DNA from 3 places in the Streptomyces sp. NBC_01508 genome. Region 2 is predicted to be linked to each of the others. Evidence: riboswitches for the same ligand, from Rfam matches in the RefSeq annotation. Region 2 holds a riboswitch; each other region holds the start of a gene.
What was found. A riboswitch is a leader RNA that binds a small molecule or an ion and turns the genes downstream of it on or off. The one in region 2 is predicted to bind thiamine pyrophosphate.

Region 1 (3,249 bases), 4.4 Mb from region 2:
GCGGATTACGGATGCCCAGACCCGATCCGATCGGGGACCCGAGCGGCATGATCGCCGCGCAGCCCACGTCCTCCAGTTTCCTGGCGAGTACGGGATCGTCGTTCGTGTACGGCAGGACCGTGAAGCCGTCGTCCACCAACGTCTCGGCGGCGTCCAGCAGTTCGATCGGGTCGGGCAGCAGCGTCCGTTCGTCGGCCACCACTTCGAGCTTGATCCAGTCGGTGCCCAGCGCCTCGCGCGCCAGGCGGGCGGTGAGGACGGCCTCACCCGCCGTGTGGCAGCCCGCCGTGTTCGGCAGGACCCGGATGCCCAGCCGGCCGAGCACGGACAGGACGGAGCCGTGCACGGTCGGGTCCAGCCGGCGCATCGCGACGGTGGTGAGTTCGGTGCCCGACGCGGTCAGGGACCTTTCCAGTACGTCGAGGCTGGGCGCGCCGCCCGTGCCCATGATGAGCCGGGAGTTGAGGACGGTGCCGCCGATGGTGAGCCGGTCGCCGGACATCGGGTCAGCCTCCTTGGACGGCGGTGAGGACTTCGACGCGGTCGCCGTCGGCCAGGGGGGTCGCGGACCAGCGCCCGCGCGGGACGACGGTCTCGTTGAGCGCGGCGGCGACGCCCGAAGGGGCGGGGGTGAGGGTCGCGACGAGGACGTCGAGGGTGACGGGGACGGCGAGGACGCGGGCCTCCCCGTTCACCGAGACGGTCACGGATTCGGTGCTCATGCGTGCTGCTCCTGACCTACGGAGACGGCGGGGGAGAAGGCCGGCGAGGGGCCGGGCACGAAGGCCGGCGCGAAGCGGCCGGGTGTGAAGGGCCGCGCGTCGTCGGGGAGTTCACCGGTCGTGAGCACGGTGGCCATCACCTGGCCGGTGACGGGCGTCAGGAGCACCCCGTTGCGGTGGTGCCCGGTGGCCAGAAGCAGGCCAGGCAGGGCGGTCGGTCCGAGCAGCGGGGCGTTGTCCGGCGACGTCGGGCGCAGCCCGGCGCGGGTCTCGGTGAGCGGCAGTTCGGTGATGCCGGGGAGCAGTTCATGGGCGTCGCGCAGCAGTTCGTACACCCCGCCCGCCGTCACCGTCGTGTCCCAGCCCAGCTCTTCGCTCGTCGCGCCCACGACCAGCTCGCCGTTCTCGCGCGGCACCAGATAGACGTGGCTGCCGCGGACCTCGGCCCGCAGTGTCCGGGACAGGAACGGGGCGTACGGGCGCGGCACCGTCAGCCGCAGGACCTGGCCCTTGACGGGACGTACCGGCGGCAGGACGTCGTCCGGCACGCCCGCGAGCTGCCCGCTGAGGCTGCCCCCGGCGATGACGACCTGGTCGGCGCCGAGTTCGGTGCCGCCACCGACCGTGACCCCGGCGGCCCGGTCCCGGACCACTCGCAGCCGTTCGGCCCACGCCCGGTGGAAGACCACCCCCGCCCGCTCGCAGGCCGTCAGCAGGGCGGCTGCGAGCCTGCGCGGGTCGATCTGGTGGTCACCGTCGACCCGCAGCCCGCCGCGTACGCCCGGAGCGAGCATCGGCTCCAGCCGCCGGCACTCGCGGCCGGTGAGCCATTCGGACTCCAGCCCCGACCTTCTCTGGAGGGCGTGGAGTTCACGCAGCCGGGCCCGGTCGTCGGTGTCGAGGGCGACGGCGAGGGTGCCGCAGGCGCGGTAGCCGGTGTCCTGGCCGGTGGCCGACTCCAGTTCGGCGACGAAGTCGGGGTAGAGCCGCGCGGAGGCGATGTTCAGCCCCAGCAGGGTCTGTTCGCCGTGGTCGAGTTCGCTGACGGCGGCGAGCATCCCGGCGGCGACCCGGGCGGCCCCGCCGCCCGGCTCGGGATCGACGACGGTGACGCCGAGCCCGCGCTGCGCCGCGCGCCAGGCGGTGACGAGGCCGATGATCCCGCCCCCGACGACCAGGACATCGGTATGAGATGACCGCATGGGCGTCCCGCTCCTCCCTTCGCCGGCATGACCCGGATCAGGTTCGTACGGTCGGAGGCCGCGTCAGCCTCCCTCTCAGCCCGGTGCGTACGGGCTCCCGCGAGGTGTGAAGTCTCTTGATTCCTACTGCCGATCGGTGGTTCCGGGGCCAGGGTAACCCCCGGTCCACGCACCCGGTAAGGGAGTCGTGGTCCCGGCCGGTTCCTTAAGGTGATCGGGTGAGTGAGCAGCGGAAGCAGACGGACGAGCGGCGCGTGGTGGTCGTCGGCGCGGGCATGGCGGGTGTGCAGACCGCCGTGGCACTGCGCGAATTGGGGTACGACGGCGCCGTCACCCTCATCGGCGCCGAACGGCACCAGCCCTACGACCGGCCCCCACTCTCGAAGGCCGTCCTCCTGGGGACGGCGGAGAGCTCGGCCTTCGACGTCGACTTCGACGCCCTCTCCGTGGAACTGCGGCTGGGTCTCGAAGTGACCGGCGTGCGCCCGGAGGACCGTGAGGTGGACACAGAGGCGGGCCCGGTTGCGTACGACGTCCTGGTCGTCGCCACCGGCGCCGAACCGGTCACCCTGCCGGGCGCGGCGGGCGTCCCCGGTGTCCATCTGCTGCGCACCCTGGACGACGCCGCGCGGCTGCGCCCCGTCCTGGACCGCAAGCACCACATCGTGGTGGTGGGAGCGGGCTGGATCGGCGCCGAGTTCACCACCGCCGCCAGGGAGGCCGACTGCGCGGTCACCGTCGTCGAGGCCGCGGACCGCCCGCTCGCCGGCGCCCTGCCGGCCGAGGTCGCCACTCCGATGGCGCACTGGTACGCCGAGAGCGGCGCGGAACTCCTCACCGATGCGCGCGTGGCGACCGTCGAGCCCGGCAGGGTGGTCCTCACCGACGGCCGCGAGCTGGCGGCGGACGCGGTGGTCGTGGGCATCGGCGCCCGACCCGCCACGGCCTGGCTGGCGGGCTCCGGCATCGCGACCGGCGCCGAGGGCGCCGTCACGGCCGACGACCGGCTGCGTACCTCGTCGCCCGGCGTGTACGCGGTCGGTGACTGCGCCTCGTTCCCCTCGGCCCGCTACGGCGAGCGGCTGCTGGTGCACCACTGGGACAACGCGCTCCAGGGGCCGCGCACGGTCGCCGCCGACATCGTGGGGGAGTCGCACGAGCCGTACGACCCCGTCCCGTACTTCTGGTCCGAGCAGTTCGGCCGCTTCGTGCAGTACGCGGGCCACCACGCGCGGGCCGACACCCTCCTGTGGCGCGGCGACCCGGCGAGCGCCGCCTGGTCGGTCCTCTGGCTGCGCGAGGGGGTGCTGGTGGCGCTGCTGGCC
Region 2 (3,249 bases):
TGAGTCGATGATCAAGCGGGACCTCGGGATCAAGGACATGGGGACTCTGCTGCCCGGTCACGGCGGCATCATGGACCGCCTCGACTCGCTCCTGCCGACGGCCCCGGTGGTGTGGCTGCTGCTGGTGGTGTTCGTCGGGTCGGGCTGACCCGTATCCGTACCGGTTACTCTGGTAAGGCCCGCCGTCCCGGACGGCGGGCCTTACTGCGCTCCGCGGTCGCGGAGCCCTTCACATGAGGTCTCCTGGCACCGGCAGTGTGCCCATGTCCCTCCCGCAGCCGGCGGGGAACACCGGCCTCGTCGTACCGAGGAGAAAACAGCTCATGGCACCGCCCAATCCCGGAGAACTCACCTTCGTCGCACCCCGCGGCGCCAAGAAGCCGCCGAGGCACCTCGCTGACCTCACACCGGAGGAGCGTCGCGAGGCCGTGGCGGCGCTCGGCGAGAAGGAGTTCCGCGCCAAGCAGTTGTCGCAGCACTACTTCGCGCGGTTCGCCCACGACCCCGCCGAGTGGACGGACATCCCCGCCGCCGCGCGGGACAAGCTCGCCACGGAACTGCTGCCCGACCTGATGTCCGTGGTACGGCACATCTCCTGCGACGACGACACCACCCGTAAGACGCTGTGGCGGCTGCACGACGGCACGCTCGTCGAGTCCGTTCTGATGCGCTACCCGGACCGCGTCACCATGTGCATCTCCTCGCAGGCGGGCTGCGGGATGAACTGCCCGTTCTGTGCCACGGGGCAGGCGGGCCTCGACCGCAACCTGTCCACGGCGGAGATCGTGCACCAGATCGTGGACGGCATGCGCGCGCTGCGCGACGGTGAGGTCCCCGGCGGCCCCGCCCGGCTGTCCAACATCGTCTTCATGGGCATGGGCGAACCGCTCGCCAACTACCGCCGTGTCGTCGGCTCGATCCGTCGGCTGACCGACCCCGAACCGGACGGTCTCGGACTCTCGCAGCGCGGCATCACCGTCTCGACGGTGGGCCTGGTGCCCGCGATGCTGCGATTCGCCGACGAGGGCTTCAAGTGCCGCCTCGCGGTCTCACTGCACGCGCCCGACGACGAACTGCGCGACACCCTCGTTCCGGTCAACACCCGTTGGAAGGTGCGGGAGGTGCTGGACGCCGCCTGGGAGTACGCCGAGAAGTCGGGCCGCCGGATCTCCATCGAGTACGCCATGATCCGCGACATCAACGACCAGGCGTGGCGGGGCGATCTGCTGGGCCGGCTGCTCAAGGGGAAGCGGGTGCACGTCAATTTGATCCCGCTCAACCCGACCCCCGGGTCCAAGTGGACAGCCTCCCGCCCCGAGGACGAGAAGGCGTTCGTCGAGGCGATCGCGTCCCACGGGGTGCCGGTGACGGTGCGCGACACCCGCGGTCAGGAGATCGACGGGGCGTGCGGTCAGCTGGCGGCGACGGAGCGCTGAGCGCCGGGAAGGGCCCCGTCGGGGCCCATGTACGCTGGGTTCGAAAGAATTTCATATTCCGACAGGGGAGCGCCACAGCGCTGAGAGTGCGACAGAGACTCGAAAGAGCCTCACGGTCGCAGACCCTCTGAACCTTGCCCAGGTCATTCTGGGTAGGAAGTTCGGTCATCACTCAAGCTGTTGCGCCCTGCCCTGCTCCGGTCCGCCGGCGCGGGGCAGGGCCGCGTCTTCTCCTGGACATCCCAGGAGGAATTCAGTGCGTACCACGAAGAACTTGGCGGCCGGCGCCGTCGCCGCCGCGATAGGTGTCTCCACCCTCGCCGCGTGCGGTGGCGGGTCCGAGGACGCCACGTCGTCGGACGGCGCGAAGTCCAAGAGCGTGACGCTCGTCGCCCACGACTCGTTCGCCGTCTCGGGCTCCGTGCTGAAGGCGTTCACGGAGCAGACCGGCTACACCGTCAAGGTGCTGAAGAGCGGCGAGGCCGGTGCGGCGCTCAACAAGGAGATCCTCACCAAGGGTTCGCCGCAGGGCGACGTCTTCTTCGGTGTCGACAACACCTTGCTCTCCCGCGCACTCGATAACAGTCTGTTCACGCCGTACGAGGCGAAGGGACTCGACCAGGTCCGCGCCGATGTACGGCTCGACGACGCCAAGCACCGCGTCACCCCCGTCGACACCGGCGACATCTGCGTCAACTACGACAAGAAGTACTTCACCGACAAGAAGCTGGCGCCGCCGGAGTCCTTCGCCGACCTGACGAAGCCCGCCTACAAGGACCTGCTGGTCGTCGAGAACGCCGAGCAGTCCTCACCTGGCCTCGGCTTCCTCCTCGGCACCGTCGCCGCGTACGGGGACGACGGATGGCAGGGCTACTGGAAGAAGCTCAAGGCCAACGGCGTCCAGGTCGTGGACAGTTGGGAGCAGGCATACAACGAGGAGTTCTCCGGCTCTGCTGGCGGCAAGAAGGCCAAGGCGGAGCGCCCGCTCGTCGTCTCCTACGCGTCGAGCCCGCCCGTCGGGGTCCTGTACGCCGACCCGCAGCCCGAGGAGGCCCCGACCGGCGTCGCCGCGGGCACGTGCTTCCGGCAGATCGAGTTCGCCGGCCTGCTTCAGGGGGCGAAGAACGAGGCGGGCGGCAAGGCCCTGCTGGACTTCCTGGTGAGCAAGACCTTCCAGGAGGACATGCCGCTCAACATGTTCGTGAATCCGGTCGTCGACGGCGCGAAGCTGCCCGCGCTCTTCACGGACCACGGCGCCGTGGTCGACAACCCGGAGACCGTGGCGCCGGAGAAGATCGCCAAGAACCGTGACGCGTGGATCCAGTCGTGGTCCTCACTCGTCGTCAAGTAGGCGCGAAAGCCGCCCGGGAAGGCGACAGGGCCACACGTACGGAGGTGAGTGGTCCGGTCGGCGGGCCGGGCCGGGGCCGGGGTGTGGGACGGGCGGTGCGGGCCGTACGGCGCCGTAGGAGCGCCGTACGGCTCCGCCTCATGGCCGTGCCTGTCGCGTTCTTCGCGGTCTTCTTCGCCTACCCCGTCGCCGCGATCGTCGGCCGCGGGCTGAAGGCGGACGGCTCCTGGCACTGGGGCCGTTTCGGGGACGTACTGAGCCGGCCCGACATCGGGCAGGTGCTCTGGTTCACGACGTGGCAGGCCGCGGTCTCCACCGCTCTCACCCTGCTGATCGCGCTCCCCGGTGCCTACGTCTTCGCACGCTTCGAGTTCCCCGGCAAACAACTCCTGCGCGCCGTCGTGACCGTGCCGTTCGTCCTGCCGACCGTCGTCGTCGGCACGGCGTTCCTCGCGCTGCTGG
Region 3 (3,249 bases), 2.3 Mb from region 2:
ATGTCCGTCGTCAGCGGGCCGAGGGTGTAGAACGGCGCCTCCTCGCAGATCTCCTGCTGGAGGTCGATGTTCTCCTTGATCTTGTGCATCGGGACATGGCCCGGACCTTCGATCATCGTCTGCACGTGGTGGCGCTTGGCGATGGTGTTCAGCTCGCCCAGCGTGCGCAGTTCGGCGAACTGCGCCTCGTCGTTGGCGTCGGCGATCGAGCCGGGGCGCAGGCCGTCGCCGAGGGAGTACGTGACGTCGTACGCCGCGAGGATGTCGCACAGCTCCTCGAAGTTCTCGTACAGGAACGACTCCTGGTGGTGCGCCAGGCACCACGCCGCCATGATCGAGCCGCCGCGCGAGACGATGCCGGTCTTGCGGCGGGCCGTCAGCGGCACGTAGCGCAGCAGGACGCCGGCGTGGACGGTCATGTAGTCGACGCCCTGCTCCGCCTGCTCGACGACCGTGTCCTTGTAGATCTCCCAGGTCAGCTCCTCGGCCTTGCCGTCGACCTTCTCCAGCGCCTGGTAGAGCGGCACGGTGCCGATGGGGACGGGGGAGTTGCGCAGCACCCACTCGCGGGTGGTGTGGATGTTGCGGCCGGTGGACAGGTCCATGACCGTGTCGGCGCCCCACTTGGTGGCCCAGGTCATCTTGTCCACCTCCTCCTCGATGGAGGAGGTGACCGCGGAGTTGCCGATGTTGGCGTTGACCTTCACCAGGAACCGCTTGCCGATGATCATCGGTTCGATCTCGGGGTGGTTGACGTTGGCCGGCAGTACGGCGCGGCCTGCGGCGATCTCGTCGCGTACGACCTCGGGCGCGACGTTCTCCCTGATGGCGACGTACTCCATCTCCGGGGTGATGTCACCGCGCCGTGCGTACGCGAGTTGGGTGACCGCCTGTCCGTCGCGGCCCCGGCGCGGCTGGCGCGGGCGGCCGGGGAAGACCGCGTCCAGATTGCGGAGGCCACCGCGGGGCGAGGTGTGCTTGAGGCCGTCGTCCTCGGGGCGCACGGGGCGGCCCGCGTACTCCTCGGTGTCGCCGCGGCCGACGATCCAGTTCTCCCGGAGCGGGGCGAGACCGCGCCGTACGTCGGTCTCGACGGTGGGGTCGGTGTACGGCCCCGACGTGTCGTACAGCGTCACGTCGTCGCCGTTGGTGAGGTGCACCTGGCGTACCGGCACCTGGAGGTCGGGGCGGGAGCCCGCCACATATCCCTTGTGCCAGCCGATGGGTCGTGCGGCAGGCGTGCGTGTGTCCTGAACGGTCATTTGAGACCTACTCCCTACGCCGGCATTACCCGGTAACAGGTTCGGCGGTCGACGCAGCTCAGGGGTTCGGGGAAGCCCCGAACTCCACAGTCAGCGTCCTCTCAGCCCGGTGCTCCGAGCTCCCGCGTGTGTAAAGGCAACACCACGCTAGCGCGATGTCGGGCGTGCTGAACAGAGGGCCCCCGTCGTTGTTGCGATGATCGGGCGGTGACCTCACCCCAGCAGACACCCGATACGCACGGCCACTCGCACAGCCACGGGCCGGCCGCGCCGGTCTCCACACACCTGCGCAAGGTCATCGCCGCCGTGCTGATTCCCTTCGCGACGGCCGTAGTTGTCGGGCTCGTCGTCCTCTGGCCCGGTGGCGCCCCGGCGCACGAGCGCACCGGTGTCGGCTTCGACCGGCAGACCGAGCAGGGCGAGGTGGTGAAGATCGAGCGGGTCGACTGCAAGGACGTGAACGCCGCCCAGGTCCCGCCGACGGGTGACACGTCGACGCCGCAGGGGCGTGAGGCGCAGCGTGCGCAGACCGGGGACTGTGTGAAGGCGACGGTCGAGGTGACGAGCGGCACGAACAAGGGGCGTACGTTCGTGGAGGTCGTCCAGCCGGACGCGCCGCGGCAGTTTCACGTGAAACAGGGCGTGGTGGTGGCGTACGCGCCCGACGCGCCGCGTGATCTCCAGTACTCGGTCACGGACGTGGACCGCACGTTCCCGATGGCGCTGCTGGCCGGGATCTTCGCGCTCGCGGTGGTCGTCGTGGGGCGGCTGCGCGGGCTGATGGCGTTGGTCGCGCTCGTCATCTCGTTCGCCGTACTGACGCTGTTCATCCTGCCGGCGATTCTCCAGGGCTCGAATCCGCTGATCGTCGCGGTCGTCGGCGCGAGCGCGATCATGCTGTTCGCGCTGTATCTGTGCCACGGTCTGACGGCCCGTACGTCCGTCGCGGTGCTCGGGACGCTGTTCTCGCTGCTGCTGATCGGGCTGCTGGGCTCGCTGTTCATCGGCTGGGCGAGTCTGACGGGCAACACGGACGACAACACCGGGCTGATCCACGGGCTGTATCCGGAGATCGACATGAGTGGTCTGCTGCTGGCGGGCATCGTCATCGGATCGCTCGGCGTGCTGGACGATGTGACGGTCACCCAGACATCGGCGGTGTGGGAGCTGCGGCAGGCGAATCCGGACATGGGGCCGCGCGCCCTCTACCGGGCGGGTATCCGGATCGGCCGGGACCACATCGCGTCGGTGGTCAACACGCTCGTACTGGCCTACGCGGGCGCGGCGTTGCCGCTGTTGCTGCTCTTCTCGATCGCGGAGTCGGGCGTGGCGACGGTGGCCACCAGCGAGCTGGTGGCCCAGGAGATCGTACGGACCCTGGTGGGATCGATCGGTCTGGTCGCCTCGGTGCCGGTGACCACGGCGCTGGCGGCGCTGGTGGTGTCGGCCGACCGGCCGGGGGCGTCGGGGGGAGCGGTGTCGGAGACCGCGACGGGGGCGCCGTCGGGGGCACCCTCGGGAGCGCCGTCGAAGGCGTCCTCCAGGGGGCCGTTCGGCGGGCTGCGGACGCGTGGCGGAGGCGGGCGGCGCCGTAAGGCGTAGCCCCGCGCCCGCGCCGAGGGCTCAGCCCGCGTTCTCCTCGGCGAGGATGCGGCCGAGCGTCTCCTCCAGGTTGGTCTCGAAGTCCCCGAGCGCCATCTCCTGGCCGAGCGGGACCAGCCGGTCCGTACGGTCGAGGAAGGCCACCAGCGGTGGCGCGCTGACCCGGAACAGGGCGTGCTCGGTGCCGACCTGGAGCCTGATGTGGACGTCGGAGAGCTCTTCGGGCTCGGTCGGTGAGATGTACACGTCGCCGTCGCCGCTGGGTTCGTTGATGCCGTCGACCAGCAGCTCGCGGCCGAAGGCCCAGGTGACCGGGGCGTCGCCGGGCAGATGGAACGTCATCCGCACCGCGTAGGGGTCCGTCGTCTCGTAGCGGAGTTCCACC

Region 1: it holds a riboswitch for thiamine pyrophosphate, as region 2 does, so the genes downstream of both, thiO (glycine oxidase ThiO) here and OG700_RS09200 (thiamine ABC transporter substrate binding subunit) in region 2, are expected to answer to the same signal.
Region 3: it holds a riboswitch for thiamine pyrophosphate, as region 2 does, so the genes downstream of both, thiC (phosphomethylpyrimidine synthase ThiC) here and OG700_RS09200 (thiamine ABC transporter substrate binding subunit) in region 2, are expected to answer to the same signal.

The regions. Positions count from the first base shown of each region.
Region 1 covers NZ_CP109419.1:6,483,950-6,487,198, forward strand. Annotated here, with positions in the region: gene OG700_RS30000 (thiazole synthase) at 1-502, opposite strand, end outside; gene thiS (sulfur carrier protein ThiS) at 507-722, opposite strand; gene thiO (glycine oxidase ThiO) at 719-1,924, opposite strand; TPP riboswitch at 1,922-2,035, opposite strand; gene OG700_RS30015 (NAD(P)/FAD-dependent oxidoreductase) at 2,200-3,249, shown strand, end outside.
Region 2 covers NZ_CP109419.1:2,054,862-2,058,110, reverse strand. Annotated here, with positions in the region: gene OG700_RS09210 (phosphatidate cytidylyltransferase) at 1-148, shown strand, start outside; gene rlmN (23S rRNA (adenine(2503)-C(2))-methyltransferase RlmN) at 324-1,436, shown strand; TPP riboswitch at 1,490-1,613, shown strand; gene OG700_RS09200 (thiamine ABC transporter substrate binding subunit) at 1,693-2,787, shown strand; gene OG700_RS09195 (ABC transporter permease) at 2,928-3,249, shown strand, end outside.
Region 3 covers NZ_CP109419.1:4,305,266-4,308,514, reverse strand. Annotated here, with positions in the region: gene thiC (phosphomethylpyrimidine synthase ThiC) at 1-1,262, opposite strand, end outside; TPP riboswitch at 1,257-1,398, opposite strand; gene OG700_RS19950 (YibE/F family protein) at 1,470-2,864, shown strand; gene OG700_RS19945 (SsgA family sporulation/cell division regulator) at 2,886-3,249, opposite strand, start outside.